Regions from separate parts of the Aliamphritea ceti genome, predicted to be linked through region 2. Evidence: riboswitches for the same ligand, from Rfam matches in the RefSeq annotation. Region 2 holds a riboswitch; the other holds the start of a gene.
The links. A riboswitch is a leader RNA that binds a small molecule or an ion and turns the genes downstream of it on or off. The one in region 2 is predicted to bind cobalamin.

Region 1 (5,575 bases), 300 kb from region 2:
GCAAACCTATCCGGAAGATGAGTTTCTGGCGGACCTTAATATAGAAGGCTATATCGGTACCGCTATTCGGGATTCAAAAGGCCGGATTATGGGGCTGATAGCTGCTTTATATGAGCACGATATTACTGAACAGCAGGAGTTAATATCTGGTCTGTTTCAAGTGTTTTCAGGGCGGATAGCGGCGGAGCTTGAACGTGCCAGGTTTGAGTCATCACTGGAAGGCCTGAATGAAACCCTTGAAGAACAGGTTCGTAAGCGCACGCAGGAATTGTCGTCTACTTTGGATAATCTTCAGGATGCTCAGCAGCAACTTGTTGAGTCAGAGAAAATGGCGGCATTAGGCCGACTGGTAACAGGGGTTGCCCATGAAGTTAATACTCCACTGGGAATTGCCATCACCGCGCACAGTTTTATGGCAAAGAAATTCAACGATTTCCTGCGCCAGGTTGAAGCGCAGGCACTGACGATTGAAGACATGGATAGCTACTGTTCTTCTACACGGGAGTCGTTACGGTTGCAGGAGTTTAATCTTAATCATGCTAAAAATCTGATAGACAGTTTTAAGCGTACAGCTGCGGATCAGCATGTTCTGGAAGAAGAAACCATCAACCTGAGTGATTATTATTCGGATGTGATTTCTACATTGAAAGCCGTACTCAATAAAAAACGTATCAGTCTGCATCTGGAAATACCTGCGGATCTTGAGGTACGTACCTTACCCGGTGTACATGCGCAGGTTCTGAATAATCTGATAGAGAACAGTGCCCGGCATGGCTTTGATGCGGAAGACATAAATAATCATATTCTGATCACGGGATTTAGTCATGATGACGGTACCGTACAGATTGATTATTCAGATAACGGTAAAGGTCTTGATACCGAAAGCAGGGAAAAAATATTCGAGCCGTTTTATACCACTGCCCGTAACAAAGGTGGCACGGGGCTCGGTATGTCTATTGTGTTTAACCTGATTGTACAGTCGCTGAAAGGTCAGATTGAATTACTGCCGGGAGATACCGGAGTAAGTTTTTGCTACCGCTTCAGTTCTTTTACTGAGCAATAAACTTCAAACTTAAGCTGAATGATTATTCAGCTTTTTCTGTTATGCTGATGCTCTTATTCACCGGGCAATGTATCTGTGCCGGTTTTTTTGTGGTTATGGAAAATGCATCAGAATCAATATTCCTCAGTCTCTTCTCCTTCTGCCGGTAACGAAGCGAAAGCTATTTTAAACCTTGCTGTACCACTGGCGGTTGCGCATATCGCCATGGTTGGTATGGAGGTGATCGACACTATCGTTGCCGGACAATACAGTGCACAAGATCTCGCCGGCCTGGCGATGGGCGGTAATATCTGGCTGATTCTGGTGTTGTTTATGGTGGGCGTACTGGGCGCAGTATTGCCCCGTATGGCGCGGTTCCATGGGGCAGACGATAAAGACAATGTTGTTGGAGAGATTCAGCAGGGGCTGATTTTGTCAGTCAGTCTTGGTTTCATGATGACAGCACTGAGCTGGATTATTCCGGGCTGGCTTCCGGCTCTGGGAGCAGGTGAGGCTGAAACTGCTATTGCGCAAGGCTACCTGAAAATTATTGGTTTGGGGTTTCCGGCAATAGGCGTGTTCATCGTGATTATGAACTTGCTTGAAAGCCACAGTCTGACCCGCTTTATCGCACTGAGCAGTTTGTGTATTTTGCCTCTGAATTTGTTACTTGATTACGTGTTTGTATTTGGTATCGGGCCTTTTGAAGGAATGGGTGGTGTGGGCTGTGCGATTACTTCGGCATCCTTATATGCTGTGTGGACGATTGCACTCTGTGTTTATGCGGTGAAGCATCCTAAGTTGAAAGCTTACCGTTTTTATAAACGCTGGCCGGGTATTGATGTAGCGCGTATCAAAGCAATACTTGGCCTGGGTTTGCCAATAGGTTTGATGCTGCTGGCAGAAGAGGGCTACTTCAATATATCAGCTCTACTGATTGCACCGCTGGGCGTCAGCTCTATGGGTGCACATCAGATTACTATTCAGGTGGCAGCACTGGTGCTGATGGTAGGGCTCTGTATTGGTCAGGCGACCGCCATTCGGGCTTCGCAAAGCATTGGTCGTCAGGATACTGCTGGTGTTAGTCAGCAGTTGAGTGCGGGCCTGGGAATGATTGTAGTCTTCAGCCTGGTGTCCGGTTTGCTGATTATGTTCTGGCATCAAAAGGTACCAGCATTGTTTGTACGGGATGCCACTGTTATCGCGTTATCTGCTGCTATGTTGGTGTTCGCACCGTTATTTTTCTTTTTCGATGCACTGCAAGTCTGGTGTATTCAGGTATTGCGTGGATTTCAGGATACCCGCATGCCGATGGTGATTCAGCTCACTGCGTACTGGGTAATAGGGTTTCCGCTTGGTTACAGCTTAGGCCTGACGGATATCTGGGGAGAGCAATACGGCGTGTTTGGATTTTGGGCTGGCTTTATGTGCGGTGTGTTGCTCAGTGCATTATTTCAGTCACGCCGTTTGTACCGTATGGTGCGTACTAAGGGCTGGCTGGCTGGCGCTTAAACTCTGTTATAGATTCTACCGGCACGAATATTAAGAGGCTTTTCGTTTATTCGTGCTTCCTGCTGTGTGATTTTCTTCTTTTCGCCGATCCCAATTGCGACTCTAACCCTGTTGTTATGCGACTTACGACCCTTTAAGCGGCTGTTTTGGGTCTGGAATGGTCGTTTTTGTGCAATGACCGAATATTTTTTTTGCGATACTGGCGCCACTTAGGACACGCCGCCAAAAGCGGCGGGTTGGTGAAAACAGTGAAACTCTGTTGCTATCCCCGTAACGGTGAGAACGTCTTCTGATAAAGAGTCGTTTCTAGCCCGATCCCACCTAAGTAACAAACTGGATACCAGGCATGGAGCCTGGTGAATAAGGTTGCGGTGGACAACAAAAAATGAATTGTGGCTTAGCTGCAGGGTTACCCCTTGCCGAAAGAAGCCGTCATGATTCATTCTGTTCGCCGCCTAGATGCTATTGTTTTTTTTAGTGTAGGCGCCCTATGCAACACGTACTTACTGAGCTTGCCGATAAGCCAAAGAATTTTAGTCTGGCAGGCAAATTTTATAACGACCCTGCGCTTTATCAGATGGACCTGGAAAATATCTGGTACAAAGACTGGATATTTGTCGGCCATGATTTCGAATTAGCCAATACCGGCGATTACATGACGCTCCCACTTGGTGAGCACAATGTCGTCATCATCAACCAGGGTGATTCCCTGCAAGCCTTTTATAACCGTTGTCCGGTTAGTGGTTATCCGCTGTGTAATGAAGAAAGCGGTAATCAGCAAACTTTGGGCGACAGCGGTGCAACTATCCAGTATCAGCTGGATGGTCAGTCACTGGGCGAAGAAGAAGCACAGCTACAGGCTATCGCGTTAAATTCTGTGCAGAGCTATATGTTCATCTGTCTGGCAGAAGAGCCTGAAGACTTCGCAACTTTCAGCAGTGTTGTTGAGCCATATATGGCACCGCACAGCATGGATAATCTGAAGATTGCTACTCAGTCATCCATTATCGAAGAAGGTAACTGGAAGCTGGTATTTGAGAACAACCGCGAATGTTATCACTGCCTGAGTAATCATCCTGAGCTGATCATCACCTATCCGGAAGATCCGGCAGTAACAGGTGTGAGCCCAAGTGGAGAAGTGCCTGAGATGGTGTCTGATCATTGGGAGCGTTGCGAAGCTGCAGGCTTACCGAGCCGTTTCAAAATTTCTGATAAAGGTGACTTCCGCGTTGCCCGCATGCCTCTGCTGAAAGACTTCACCAGCTACACCATGAGCGGTGCTGATGCAGTGGCCAAGCCTCTGTGTGATGAAAGCCTGCCGAATGTTGGTGCGCTGGTGCTGTTCCATTACCCGAATACCTGGAATCATTTCCTGGGCGATCATGTTATTTCTTTCCGGACGCTGCCACTGGGCCCACAAAAGACGTTGGTAACCACGCACTGGATGGTACGTGCCGACGCTGAAGAAGGCGTTGATTACAACCCGGCGGAATTACTTGAAGTATGGGAAGCCACCAATGCGCAGGATAAGCATCTGGTAGAAGAGAATCAGCGGGGTATTAATTCTCCTCTGTATGCACCAGGCCCATATTCTGTCAATCAGGAAGACGGTGTTATCCAGTTTGTTGAATGGTACACCAACACTTTGCAAGAACGTCTGAGCTAAGCAGCGCATCAGTAAGAGATATAATAATGACAACAACTAATACGACAAGCCGCCCTTGTGGTACTAATAGCGGAACTGATGACACTCAGGAGCTGATCTACCAAAGCCATGAAAGTTCTAAGTCAGAACTGCATGATCAGTGGTACAGCGACTGGATTTTTGCCAGCCATAGCAGCCAGATTCCTGCTAATGGTGACTACATCACGGTTCAGGCTGGTCACTATCCGGTTATTTTAGTCCGTAATAATGATGCTGAAATCGTTGCCCTGAATAATAGCTGTCGGCATCGTGGTTCACGGGTTTGCCAGCAGGATAAGGGTAATGCGCCTAATTTGGTGTGTCCTTATCATCAGTGGACTTACGATCTGAACGGCCAGCTGGTTTTTGCCCGCAACATGATGGATGAAATCAACATTGATGAGTTTCCGCTGAAGAAGTTTGCGGTTGCTGAACATGATGGTTTTGTTTTTGTACACCTGACAGATGAAGACGCGGTATTTGCAGGCGTCGATGATTCCTTTAAGAAGACGCTGTCTGATTTATCCTTGTCTGATATCGATCAGTGGAGCTCTGCTGCGGATTACCGTCAGCAAGTTGATGCGCACTGGGATGAAGCTGAAAGCTTTGTTAATGATGCTGCTGAATGCCTGTATAGCGGTAAAAGTATTAGCATCTGGCAGGCACCGGATCATATCGCCATTATTCGTCAGATCCCGTTAAACCTGTATCAGACTGAAATTTCGATTCAGTGTCTGGTAGCTGCAGATTCAGTTATGGGCCGTGATTATCATGACCAGGCATTGATGGAGCAGTGGGGCGTTACTGACTACCAGTCCAGCATTATTGTAACGACTGAAACTGACCCTGATGAGCAACATCAGGCGAATATGGAATTCGCTGAAAAGTACGGTCTGGAAGCACCTGTCCTTCGTCATAACGACATGGACTACAACGACATGTTCTCTGAACACCGTACCTGGGATAGCAGTGCCCAGGAACTGGTGTGCACCATGGTGGTGGATGAGACCGAGAACGTTAAGACCTATACTTTTAAAACAGATGGCAACAGCTGGTTTAAGTTCAAGCCAGGTCAGTTTGTGACTTTGTCACTGCCAACTGAAGACGGTCCTGTTCTGCGTACGTATACGATTTCATCAACACCTTCACGGCCGTTCTCTTTGTCTGTCACTGTAAAAGTGCAGCCAGATAGCACAGGTACCCGCTGGTTGTTCGAAAACGTTAAGCCTGGCGATATTTTGAAGGCCTATGGCCCAGCAGGTGAGTTCAGCTTCTTTAATCAGCCATCAGATAAGTATCTGTTCATCTCTGCGGGTTCAGGCATCACGCCAATGATG
Region 2 (5,575 bases):
TCCAAAAAACAACCAGCGAAATACTGGATGGGCTAACGGGCTAAAAAAGCTACTCATAAGATTCTGTCTGATCTATTTATCGGATCTAATAAAAAGACGCCTCAAAAATCAGGCCGGCACAGCACTCAGGCTAGTCTGGTAATCGACCAGGCCAGCATCCTGCAACCGCACCCAGCGGGTTGCCAGCTGTTCAAGAAAACTGTCGTCATGGGAGATAATAATCATCGCCTGTGGCAGGTTCTGTAAGGTTGTCAGTAAACGCTCCCGGGCCTTAGAATCTAACGCATTACTTGGCTCGTCCAGCAATAACACATCCGGTTCCATGGCTAATACAGATGCCAGGGTAATCATGCGTTTTTCACCACCAGAAAGCTGATGCGTTACCCGCTCTTCAAAACCTGCCATTCCTAACGACTCCAGCGTTTTGCTGGCAATGTCCATGGCTTCGTTCTGGGTTTTACCCAGGTTTAGTGGGCCAAAAGCAACATCTTCGATAACGGTCGGGCAGAACAGCTGATCATCAGGATCCTGAAACAGGAACCCCACTTTTCCGCGTACTTCAACAAAGTCAGATTCTTCACTACGGGTTTTACCAAACGCAATGATATCGCCCTGTTTGGCCTTTTTCAGACCCATCAGCAAATGCAGCAGAGTCGTTTTGCCTGCACCATTTGCGCCAGTCAGCGCAACGCGTTCTCCACTATGCAAACTGAAATCAACCGCATCCAGCACAACGCCCCGACGCGGGTAGCGATAGCTGAGACCACGGACTTCAAGTAATGCGGTCTTATTCATGTTTGTCATAGTTCTATCTCAAGTTTGTAACAACAGACATCCAACCTGAACATCTGCCTTAATAAAAATTCAGTCCAACAAGAATGGCTAAACAGAAGCCAGTCAGGGCAATAAAGTAATAGTCATGACGAACCATTGCCATGTTATCCAGCAAATACAATTTACCCTGATACCCACGACACTTCATTGCCGCCATAATTCGCTCAGAACGCTCAAGCGAATGCACCAGTAACATACCTACCAGATATCCCATGGAACGCCAGGTATGCATATTACTGCGCAACACAAATGCACGAGCCTGCATCGCCCGGCGCATACGTTTGTATTCCTGACCGATAACGTCCAGATAACGCACGGTAAACATCAGCAAGTGGACCAGCTTTTCCGGCACTTTTAAGCGTGCCATTGCGTGCCCGAGAGTTGTAGCTCCCATCGTGCCAACTAAACCTAGCAACGCCAGTACAACCGCATTTGCTTTCAGTGCAATTTTGCAGGCATGCAGCAAACCTTCGACACTGGCGGAAAAGCCAAACAGGCTGAACATTTCTTTACCTGGCGTCGTAAACGGCAACATGATGACCAGGAATATCATGAACATATCCATAGCAATCACACGTCGCAGAGTGCGCTTAAAATTGAGTTTGGCCAGCGCCGCCACTACCAGTGCCAGGGCCAGCCCAAAAATAAGTACCGCAAAGTTATGCGACAGCACAACTGCGAAAGCAAACAGCACCGCCGCGGCAACTCTCGCCCGAGGATCGAGAATATCGATCACCGAGCTATGATGCTTCAGCTGCTGCCCTTTCCAGGACGTACCGCTATGTTCCAGATTTTGTGGCAAATCTGTCTCCTTGCCGTTTAATCAGACTGCCTGAGCAGCTTGCGCCTGCTTACGCTGACGCCACCACATTCCAATACCGCACAGTCCGAAGATGTAACCGATACCGCCAAGAACATCCTGTAAACCTGCTTTCTCCTGGAACGCACGTAACTCTTTACGCAGCGGTTTAACCTGTTTAGCAACGGCTTTCTCAATCATGCCCTGCATAGCAGCTTCGTCGTATTGCACAGCAGAACCTGTTGACGCCTTAGCGGCTGAAGCTGCTACAGCAGTATCACCACCGGCCAGAGATTCTGACAATTCTTCTGCAGGCAGCGTCATTTCCAAAACATGGCCACTTCCCATTTCCATCCGGAAGATATGATCAATCCGGGTGGTTGCTTCCATAGTAAAGAAGCCTTCATCATCGGTTTCTGTTTCCAGCAATACATTGCCAGCAGCATCTGTCACGATCACCTTAGTGCCGGCAGAGGCCATATCACCGTTTGAAAAACCCGCTTCACCTTCAATGGTGCTGCCAATCGCATATACACCACCCACAACATTGTGAGCACTGGCTGGCAAAGCAAACAGCATTGCCAGCAATACAAATAACTTACGCATTATCCCAATCCTCCGCGAGATGCAGAAATTCTGGTTTAACCTTACGAATCAGCAGCACAGCAGCGGCCGTTACAAAGCCTTCTACTAACATCACCGGAATATGTGCGATCAGCGTTGCTTTCGCAGCCAGCCAGAACGCTTCACCAGACAACGCCAGAGAGCCTGCTACCATCACGGTTGTGACTGCTACAGCCCCCGCACCTCCAATAGCTCCCCAAATAGCAGCTACTTTTGGAGAAGACGCGGCTATGCCATGTCGGCAAAGGAAGTACACCATGACCGCAGGCAAGGCGATGTTGACGGTATTGACCCCTAATACGAGGAAACCACCAAAGCCAAAGAAAACCGCCTGCAGAATCAACGCTACCAGCAATGCAGGGAACGCCGCCCAGCCCAGCGCCAAACCAATCAGACCGTTGAGGATCAAATGAACACTGGAAAAACCAATAGGCAAGTGAATATAAGAAGCAATAAAGAATGCGGCGGACAAAACACCTACCTGAGGCAGGTGCTCATAGTCCATTTTCTTCAGACCGTATGCTACACCGGCAATCGCAAGTAATGCTCCGCCGGCCAGAACCGGTTCGGAAAGCGCGCCATCTACTATATGCATAGCTGTTCCTGAAACTGTAAAACCGGTAGATCTTTAACAGAACTGCCGGCTTCAGTGATTATTTAATATCGTGAGCCTGAACCCAGATAACCGCGTCCTGAGACAACTCTTTACCTTTGTATTCAGTATCTGAACCTACTCCCAGAGCAGCAAAGCCCCAGTGGCCAGACTTTGGAATACCGAATGTAAAGGTACCGTTGGCATCCGCAAAAATCGTCATAGTGACAAATGCATCAGCTGGCGGTGTCATTTCTGCATGATCAGAGAAACGATTATTTTTCACATCCGGCTCGTAGTTCATGTATTCAACTTCGATTTCAGCGAAAGGAACTGGCTCGCCATTGCTTTTAACAACACCGGTAAAGGTACCGCCAGCATAAATAGCGTACGGTTTAGTCAAAGGCACGATCTCTGCTTTAAGACCCAGCTCTTCGTTCCAGTCAGTTGGCAAGCCGCCAACATTGATGATGTTCTTAGTAACCTGCTGAATGTAAATATCTTCTTCAGCTTCGTAGTAAGGCTCTGGGGTCATCACGAAAACATTATCGCCCAGTCCACGAAAGCGTACCTTTGCTTCGTACGCAGGGCCTGTATCTACAGCACTGGTCCACTCAATTGGTACCAGTTTATCCATCAGGTCAGTTTTTTTACCCTTACGGACAGAATAGAATTCTAAAGGCTCACCCATCTTCATCACGTGGCCGCTGGCAGCAGGATGAGTAAATGGCATCTTCAAGACCACCTCACCACCCTTTTCACGCAAAGAGTCATGGGCATAAACCAACTGAAAATGTGCCTGAGCCGTACCGGCTACCAGGGAAGAACCTAACACTAAAGCTGCAGATAACTGCTTGAAATTGAACACGTTTGAATTGCTCCGTCTGAATAAATAAACAGCCAGAGTTGGGAGGAATCAGCACAGCAGATGTGGGAAGAAACATCGCTAAGCCTCGGTGAAGCCCTCCGCAACACCTAGTTATAACAAGTTACCAAGTCGGTATCCGGACTCATCGACGGATTTTCATCCCCTGTTTCGCCTTCCCACTAATTTTGATTCACGGGAATCATTTGCTCGCGGTGGCCAATGAAACAGTTTTATCGATTTACCGTTGCGGGGGCAGTGTTGGGATTGCCAGAACTGGCGCTGCATAATTTGGCAATTACAACAGCAGCAACCGAAATCTAAACTCACCAACTTCCCGGGCAATGCATTTTTTAATGCTTTGCCCTGCGTGTTTGCACACGCAACTCAGTAACGAAAACGCACAATACCTGCACCGCTCAAAGATTGTCAATCAGCGCCGGATAAATGTCGCAATTTAATAAAATAAGGTCTTAAGAAGGGCAATAACAGCCGCCAAACGACGGCTGTTCAGAGTAAACAAAAAATCAATCTCAGGTTACAAACTGGCCGACTGCCAGCTTCAGCTGCTGGGCCTGAGCCGCCACCTCGTCACTGGCAACTACATTTAACTGCGTCTGGGCACTTGCATCATCAATAATCAGCCGGATTTTATCTACATTCTGATTAATCTCACCTGCCACAGTCGCTTGCTCTTCTGTAGCAGCTGCAACCTGAGCTGTCATATCCACAATGGTCGCGGCATCTGATGTAATCGCATCCAGCATATTAATACTCTCTCCCGCCCTTTCAGCACTCTGCTGACTGCGGCTAAGGCTCACCGCCATCAATTCGGTAGCTCTGCTAGTACGGACCTGCAATTGAGTAATCATACCTTCAATTTCACTGGCCGAAGCCTGAGTACGCTCCGCCAGCGACCTCACTTCATCAGCAACCACTGCAAACCCTCTGCCCTGCTCACCGGCTCTGGCCGCTTCGATAGAAGCATTTAAAGCCAACAAATTAGTTTGCTCTGCAATGGATTTAATGACCCCTAATACTGAACCAATTTCTTCGCTATCTTTTTTCAGCGTCTGCACCTCACTATCAGTCTCGCTAGCCTGCTCAGCAAGGCTCTGGATGCTGTCGATTAACTCATGATTACTGGCTTTACTTTGTTCGGCCTGACTCAGGGAGTTTTGTGCGGTTGAAGAGGTCTGTTCAGTATTGCCGGCAATTTCTGCCATAGCCGCTTCCATCTCGTGGACTGCACTGGCAATTTGCACAACTTCATCCTGTTCATTCTGTAAATCAGAGGCCGCCCGGTTAGCACTGCTGGCCAACTGTTCCGAAGACGACTGCAAATGCCCAATTGCTTTTACCACATCACCAATTAACGTCTGGAAGATAGCCATCATGGCATTAAAGTCGCTTCCCATTTTACCCAGCTCATCGCGATTGCCACCTTCATATCGCAATGTCATATCCTTGCTGGCACTGACTTTTTGCATACAGGTCGCCAACGCAGAAATTGGTAACAGAATACTGCGGGAAATGAGTGTAACCGCTACCCCTACGATAAGAGCTACAGCGATCATAATACCTACGGCTAAAAACTGTACCCGGGATACTTCAGCAGCAACATGCGCCTGCAGACCGACATTAATCTGATCAAGTGTGGTTTGAGTATCCTGAGCCTGCTGCTGCATAACCCCTCGCAAACCGGATTCGGCCGTTAGCCCTAATTCTTTACGGGCCTGAACAAGCGCAATAAACTGACGCTTATAATCATCCAGTAAGTCCACTGTCACTTTGCGCTGCGCCTGACTAAAATCCACTTGTCGCAAAACAGCAATTGCCTTATCAAAGTTGCCGGTAAATT

Region 1: linked by a shared signal. The riboswitch ahead of OCU49_RS13890 (SRPBCC family protein) and the one ahead of OCU49_RS15310 (DUF4198 domain-containing protein) in region 2 are both predicted to bind cobalamin.

The regions. Positions count from the first base shown of each region.
Region 1 covers NZ_AP025282.1:3,019,960-3,025,534, reverse strand. Annotated here, with positions in the region: gene OCU49_RS13900 (sensor histidine kinase) at 1-1,063, shown strand, start outside; gene OCU49_RS13895 (MATE family efflux transporter) at 1,166-2,554, shown strand; cobalamin riboswitch at 2,749-2,893, shown strand; gene OCU49_RS13890 (SRPBCC family protein) at 3,045-4,220, shown strand; gene OCU49_RS13885 (Rieske 2Fe-2S domain-containing protein) at 4,247-5,575, shown strand, end outside.
Region 2 covers NZ_AP025282.1:3,321,218-3,326,792, forward strand. Annotated here, with positions in the region: gene OCU49_RS15285 (MFS transporter) at 1-57, opposite strand, end outside; gene OCU49_RS15290 (energy-coupling factor ABC transporter ATP-binding protein) at 109-804, opposite strand; gene cbiQ (cobalt ECF transporter T component CbiQ) at 854-1,636, opposite strand; gene OCU49_RS15300 (NikL family nickel/cobalt ECF transporter subunit) at 1,658-2,239, opposite strand; gene cbiM (cobalt transporter CbiM) at 2,232-2,852, opposite strand; gene OCU49_RS15310 (DUF4198 domain-containing protein) at 2,911-3,717, opposite strand; cobalamin riboswitch at 3,828-4,120, opposite strand; gene OCU49_RS15315 (methyl-accepting chemotaxis protein) at 4,248-5,575, opposite strand, start outside.